2 linked regions of the Longimicrobium terrae genome follow. The protein of the gene in region 1 interacts with the protein of each later gene in a pairwise test. Links are inferred from orthologs where the notes say so. Each region holds a gene or a part of one and is shown on either strand. Other genes may lie near its edges.

Region 1 (3,087 bases):
GGTGGGACAGCATCGACATCCGCGGGTGGCTGGATTACCCGATGCAGATCAAGGTGGACTTCCTGTGCCGCGACAGCATCCTGGCCGCGCCCATCGTGCTGGACCTGGCGCTGTTCCTGGACCTGGCCTCGCGCGCGGGGATGGGCGGCATTCAGGAGTGGCTGTCGTTCTACCTCAAGAGCCCGCTGGCGGCCGAGGGGCTGTATCCGGAGCACGACCTGTTCATTCAGCAGATGAAGCTGAAGAACACGCTGCGCTGGATGATGGGCGAGGACCAGATCACGCACCTGGGGCTGGACTACTACCTCGAGGACGCGAACACGATGGCCGGGGTCTGAGGACTTCGCCGGCGTGAGGGATGGATGAAGCCGGCCCCGCGCATGTCGCGGGGCCGGCTTTTTTAGGGGAAGTGCGTGAGTGCGGGGTGCGTGAGTGCGTTAGTGCGAGGGAAGGGGAGTACGAGAGTACGAGAGTGGGGGGCGGATGTGCTCGGGGCCGGCAGGGATCGGCGCGGCGGCAGGCGGGGAGCCCTCACCCCGCGTGCTGCGCACGGCGACCCTCTCCCACGAACAGATGTGGGAGAGGGGGCACACCCCAGTTCGGCGCGGGACGAGAATGTGGCGCGCGGGGCGGTTCTCGGTCCGGCGGTTGAAACCGCGCCTCGAAATACACGAAGTCCGCCTCCGCGGACTGCGCCCGAGAGATGGTCGCCACTCCCCAGGCAGTTGAAGCCCCGAACCGGACGCGCCAGCGGCCGGTGTCGGGGGTTCCCGCTGTTTGAGCGGCGGATTCATTCGCTCAGGACAGTGTCGGCGCGGGCCAAACCCCGCTCTCCGCGCCGAACCCGCGGCCCCGTCCCAACCCTCCCCCAGTCTTTTTTGGGGGAGGGTGGGCCGGTGGTGCCGGCCCGGGTGGGGGCCGCCCGCGAAGCCCGCCACGCACACCGAGCCCCTTCTTTTCGCACTCACGCACCCAGCACCCCGCACTCACGCACTTCCGTTTGTCTGACACTTTTCTGACCCTCGCCACGCCCGCGGAGGCGCAGTTCCGGGAAAAGGCCTCCACCTTTCTGGCCCTCGCCGCGCCCGCCGCCAGCGAGGCCCAGGCGCGGGCCGTGCTGGCCGCGCGTGAGAAGCTGCACTGGGACGCCACCCACAACTGCTCCGCCTGGCTGATGCGCGACGGCGTGCGGCGCGCCAACGACGCGGGCGAGCCCGGCGGCAGCGCCGGCGCCCCCATCCTGGCCGCCATCGAGGGCGCGGGCGTCACGGACTGCATCGTCATCGTCACGCGCTGGTACGGCGGAACCAAGCTGGGCGTGGGCGGGCTGGTGCGCGCGTACGGCGACGCGGCCGCGCAGGCACTGCAGGCGGCGCCGCGGCTGCGGGGAACGTACGCCGAGCGGCTGGCCATCCCCTACGCGTACGCGCACACGGCGGCGGTCATGCGGGCGGTGGAGCGCGCGGGGGCGGAGGAAATGGAGCACGGATACGCGGAGGGCGGCAGCGCCGGAATCATCCGCGTTTCCGTGCCGCGGGGCCGTGTGGCGGCGCTTGTGGACGAGCTCAGGGAGGCGACGGCGGGCTCCGTGACGCCGGAGCGGGAGGGCGAAACGACCCTGTATCGGAACGCGGACTCCGGATCGGCGTATTCCTAGCCGTACCCGTTCCGCGCTGGTTTGCGGAACCCACACTTTCCGTACCGGCCGCGCCTCGCGGCCGATTCGCGCCCGCAGGACCTGAAGGAGAACCACGGATGGATGGAGCCGTGCTCGCCGAGCCGATCATGGAGCGGTTGAGGAAACGCAATCCCGCGTACAACGAAACCGCCTACCTTTTCCTTCTCGCCGCCCTTCACTTCACCATTGAGCGCGCGGGAGAGGCCCGGCACATCACCGGCCGCGAGCTGGCCGAAGGGTGCCGCGACTTGGCTATGGAGCGGTTCGGGCTCATGGCCCGCAGCGTCCTGGAGTTCTGGGGCATCCGCTCCACCCGCGACCTGGGCGAAATCGTGTTCGCTCTGGTGGAGTGCGGCGTGCTGGTGAAGCAGGACGGCGACTGCGTCCACGACTTCGAGGACGTGTTCTGCTTTTGCGAAGCGTTCGAGAACAACTATCCCTGGTGCGCGCCCCGGGAACTGCAGACCTGATCCGCCGGTTCGTCCTCCCCAAAACACCCGCTCTCCGGGCGGGGATCTGGCACCATCCATGGAACAGCCCTTGCGGCGCCCCGCCACGTCCGCGTGCGAGGGCGCACCGGCTCGGCGACCGTGGGTGGGTGGGAACCTGAGGGGGAGGGGACGTGCCATGCCGGACGAGCGCGAGTTTCCGCAGTGCCGCAAGTGCGACGAAGGCGTTCTGCTGCCGCTTTCGGACTACGGCCGCGAAGGGGCACCCATCACCTACAAGGCCTGGGTGTGCACCAACCCGGAGTGCGGCTTCAACATCCGCATCGACAACGGCGAAATCAGCTTCGGCCGCACCATCGGCCAGAGCTTCAAGTAGCCGGGCCCCATCCGTCGACAGCCCACGGCGCCCACCGGTGCCGTGGGCTTTCTCTCATCCACCGGCGCCTGTTCATGTCCCGTTTCAGTGGATCCACCGACGTCCCCGTTCTGACCGCGGACGAGATGCGCGCGTGGGATTCGTCGACCATCCGGCGCACCGGCATTCCCGAGCGCGTGCTGATGGAAACCGCCGCCCGCGCCGCCGCTTCCGTGGTCGATCGCCTGTATCCCCATGGACGCGTCGCGGTCGCCGTGGGGAGCGGCAACAACGGCGGCGATGCGCTGGTGCTCGCGCGGACGCTGGCGGCGTGGGGGCGCGACGTGATCGCCGTCCAGGCGGGATCGCGGATGCCGGATGAGGCGCTGCTGCATGGATGGCGGATTCCGGTCGTTCCGGCGGAGGGCGCGGCGGAGGCGTTCGGCGGCGCGGCGACCATCGTGGATGGTCTGCTGGGGACGGGGGCGACCGGGGCGCCGCGCGAGGCGTACGCGCTTGTGATCCGCGCGATGAACGATTCGGCGCGGCCGGTCGTGGCGCTGGACGGGCCCTCCGGCGTGGATCTGACGACGGGCGCCGCGCCG
Region 2 (3,666 bases), on another replicon or contig:
ACGTGGACCTGGACCGCGAGATCGAGGCGGCGCAGGGACGCCGCGTGGCGGAGATCTTTGCCGCGGAGGGCGAGCCGGCGTTCCGCGCGCTGGAGGCCGCGGCCACGGCCCGGATCGCGGGGCGGACGGAGGTCGTACTGAGCCCCGGCGGCGGGTGGATCACCCGTCCCGCGCTGCTGGACAGCCTGGGGCCCGACACGCTTTCCGTCTGGCTGCGGGTGAGCGTGGACGAGGCGGTGCGCCGCGCGTCTGCCTCGCCGGGGGAACGGCCCTTGCTCGCCGGCCCCGACCCGGCCGGAGCCGTCCGCAGGCTCCTGGGCGAGCGCGAACCGCTGTACTCCCGGGCGGAACTGCACCTGATGACCGACGGCCGCTCCGTGCCCGCACTGGCGGACGATATCCACTCGGCACTACGCGCCCGGGGCCTCGCGCCCCGCTGAGGGCGCATCTCTCACGATCGATTCATGGCGGTCAAGAAAGACAAGCGGCTGGTGGTGGTCGAATCGCCCACCAAGGCGAAGACGATCCGGGGATTCCTTCCCGCGGGGTACGTGGTGGCCGCGTCCATGGGGCACGTCCGCGACCTTCCCGAATCCGCCACCGAAATCCCGCCCAAGTACAAGGGCCAGGAGTGGGCGCGCCTGGGCGTGAACGTGGACGACTCGTTCGAGCCGCTCTACGTGGTGCCCGCCGGCAAGCGGAAGATCGTCGCCGAGCTCAAGGCGCTGCTCAAGGACGCGGGCGAACTCATCGTCGCGACCGACGAAGACCGCGAGGGCGAATCCATTGGATGGCACCTGGTGCAGGTGCTGGAACCCAAGGTGCCCGTTACGCGGATCGTCTTTCACGAGATCACCCCCGAAGCCATCCGCCAGGCGCTCGCCACCCCGCGGCAGATTGACGAGGACTTGGTGCGCGCGCAGGAAACGCGGCGCATCCTGGACCGTCTGGTGGGCTACACGGTGAGCCCGCTGCTGTGGAAGAAGATCAGCACCGGGCTCAGCGCCGGCCGCGTGCAGTCCGTCGCCGTGCGCCTGCTCGTCCGCCGCGAGCGCGAGCGCCGCGCCTTCCGCAACGCCACCTACTGGGACCTCAAGGCCACGCTGCTGCGCGGCATCACCCCGTTCGGCGCAGTGCTGACCATGGTCGGCGGCAAGCGGGTGGCCACCGGTCGCGACTTCGACGAGAACACGGGCCAGCTCAAGTCGCGCGACGTCGTCCTTCTGGGTGAGGAAGACGCGCGTTCGCTGCAGGAGCGGCTGCGCGCGTCGGAGTGGAAGGTGGGCGAAACGGAGGAAAAGCCGACCGTGCGCCGGCCCTATCCGCCGTTCACGACGTCGACGCTGCAGCAGGAGGCCAACCGCAAGCTGCGCCTGTCCGCCCGCGACACCATGCGGGTGGCCCAGCGCCTGTACGAAGAGGGACACATCACGTACATGCGTACGGACAGCGTCCACCTTTCCGACCAGGCCATCAAGGCGTCGCGCAGCCGCATCGAGGGGTTGTACGGCAAGGAGTTCCTGAGCCCGTCTCCGCGCCAGTTCACCACCAAGAGCAAGGGCGCGCAGGAAGCGCACGAGGCCATCCGCCCCGCGGGCACGGAGATGCGCACGGTGGATGAACTGCGCCTGGCCGGCGTGGAGCGCGCCCTGTACGACCTGATCTGGAAGCGCACCGTGGCCAGCCAGATGGCCGAAGCGCGCCTGACGTACCTGACGGCGACGATCGAGGCGGACGGCGCCACCTTCCGCGCGTCCGGCAAGCGCATCGACTTTCCCGGCTTCTTTCGCGCGTACGTGGAGGGATCGGACGATCCGGATGCGGCGCTGGAAGACCGCGAAGAGCCGCTGCCGCCGCTGAACCGGGGCGACGCGCTGGGGCTGCGCAACCTGGAGGCGGTGAGCCACACCACGCAGCCGCCGGCGCGCTACACCGAAGCCACACTGGTCAAGACGCTGGAAGCGGAGGGGATCGGCCGGCCCAGCACCTACGCCAGCATCATCGGCACGGTGATCGACCGCGGCTACGTGGAGCGGGTGAGCAACCAGCTCGTCCCCACCTTTACCGCCTTTGCGGTGACGGGCCTGCTGGAGCGCAACTTCCCCTCGCTGGTGGACACGCACTTCACCGCGCGGATGGAGGAGGAGCTGGACGAGATCGCCGAGGGCGACGCCCAGTGGCTGCCGTACCTCAAGCAGTTCTTCCTTGGGCCTGACGGGCTGGACGAAACGGTCAAGCGCGGGCAGGAGTCCATCGATCCGCGTGAAGCCAGCACGGTGACGCTGGAAGGGTGCCCGGCGCGCGTGCGCATCGGCCGCTTCGGCCCGTTCGTGGAGATGGAGTCGGACGGCGCGACCGTCACCGCGTCCATCCCCGACGGCATCGCCCCGGCGGACCTGTCGGACGAGCAGGTGGAGCAGCTGGTACGCCAGAAGGCGGAGGGCCCGGACATCCTGGGCACCGATCCCGCCACCAACGAGCCGATCTACCTCCTCCAGGGGCGGTTCGGCCCGTACGTGCAGCGCGGGCAGGCGCCCGAGGGGAGCAAGGAGAAGCCCAAGCGCGCCTCGCTGCCCAAGGGGATGAACCCCACCAATGCCACGCTCGAGGTCGCGTTGCGGCTGCTTTCGCTGCCGCGGACGCTGGGCGTGCATCCGGAAACGGGCAAGGAGATCCAGGCCAACGCCGGGCGCTTCGGGCCGTACGTGGTGCACGACGGCGACTTCCGCTCGCTGGCCAAGGACGACGACCTGTACACGGTGGAACTGCCCCGCGCGCTGGAGCTGTTGAAGCAGCCCAAGGGCGGCCGCGGGCAGCGTGCCGCGATCGAGCCGCTGCGCACCCTGGGCGCGCACCCGGCGGACGGCGAGCCGGTGCTGCTGTTCGAGGGGCGCTACGGGCCGTACGTAAAGCACGGCGCCGTGAACGCTTCGCTCCCCAAGGGGGTAGGACCGGACGAAGTGACGCTGGAGCAGGCGGTGCCGCTGCTGGCCGAGCGCGCGCTTGCCGCTCCGGCGCCCAAGCGCGGCGCCAAGCGTGGGGCGCCCGCGGCCAAGAAGCCGGCCCCCAAGACGCCCGTGAAAAAGGCGGCGGACACGGCGGACGGCGCGGCCAAGAAGCCGGCGGCCCGCAAGCCGGCATCCAAGACGGCGTCGTCTGCGCGGACGGCGGCGGCAAAGACCACGGCGCGCACGGCGGGGAGCAAGGCCGCGAGCGCCAGGAGCGGGGCCAAGAAGAAGTAGCCCACGTTCCGGCTGTCGCAGGAGATCCGGCCCTCCCCCGTAACGCGGGGGAGGGCGCGGCGTTTGGGGGTCCCGCCCCGTGCAAACCGCGCCGGGATGAGGGGAGAACTGCACGTCGGTGTGCTCCGGATGGTTTGGCGCGGCGGCGGGCACCCCTCTCCCCCCAGCCCCCTCTCCCGCAAGCGGGCGAGGGGGAGCCGTTCGGCGCGGGCGACGGGTTCGGCTCGCGACGCGATCCCCGCTGTCGCGGTTCCTGATGCGGTCGAAGCCCCGAACCGGACCCGCAAGCGGCCGGTGTCGGGGGTTCCCGCTGTTGGAGCGGCGGATTCAACCGCTCAACGGCGCTCGCTCACGCGGGGAAACTCGCCGGATCGCGCAGGACTCTCCGCCGCATCCAACCCTCCCCCAGGTTGTTTTGGGGGAG

Evidence for each region.
Region 2: the proteins of HNQ61_RS09190 (region 1) and topA interact in binary tests that used the Escherichia coli proteins (3 or more experiments, as listed by UniProt). The link is inferred for Longimicrobium terrae from one-to-one orthologs.

What each region holds. Positions count from the first base shown.
Region 1 is NZ_JACHIA010000004.1:76,385-79,471, forward strand. The notes cover bases 52-2,828. They hold HNQ61_RS09190 (IMPACT family protein), read left to right. Parts: upstream 52-1,000; coding sequence 1,001-1,657; downstream 1,658-2,828. Other genes in these bases: HNQ61_RS09185 (inositol-3-phosphate synthase), read left to right, coding at 52-338; HNQ61_RS09195 (Minf_1886 family protein), read left to right, coding at 1,756-2,148; HNQ61_RS09200 (hypothetical protein), read left to right, coding at 2,306-2,503; HNQ61_RS09205 (NAD(P)H-hydrate dehydratase), read left to right, coding at 2,578-2,828. Outside these bases: more of HNQ61_RS09185, read left to right, coding at 1-51; more of HNQ61_RS09205, read left to right, coding at 2,829-3,087.
Region 2 is NZ_JACHIA010000024.1:19,209-22,874, forward strand. The notes cover bases 87-3,442. They hold topA (type I DNA topoisomerase), read left to right. Parts: upstream 87-464; coding sequence 465-3,242; downstream 3,243-3,442. Other genes in these bases: HNQ61_RS24630 (shikimate kinase), read left to right, coding at 87-440. Also shown: more of HNQ61_RS24630, read left to right, coding at 1-86. UniProt on the Escherichia coli protein: Releases the supercoiling and torsional tension of DNA, which is introduced during the DNA replication and transcription, by transiently cleaving and rejoining one strand of the DNA duplex.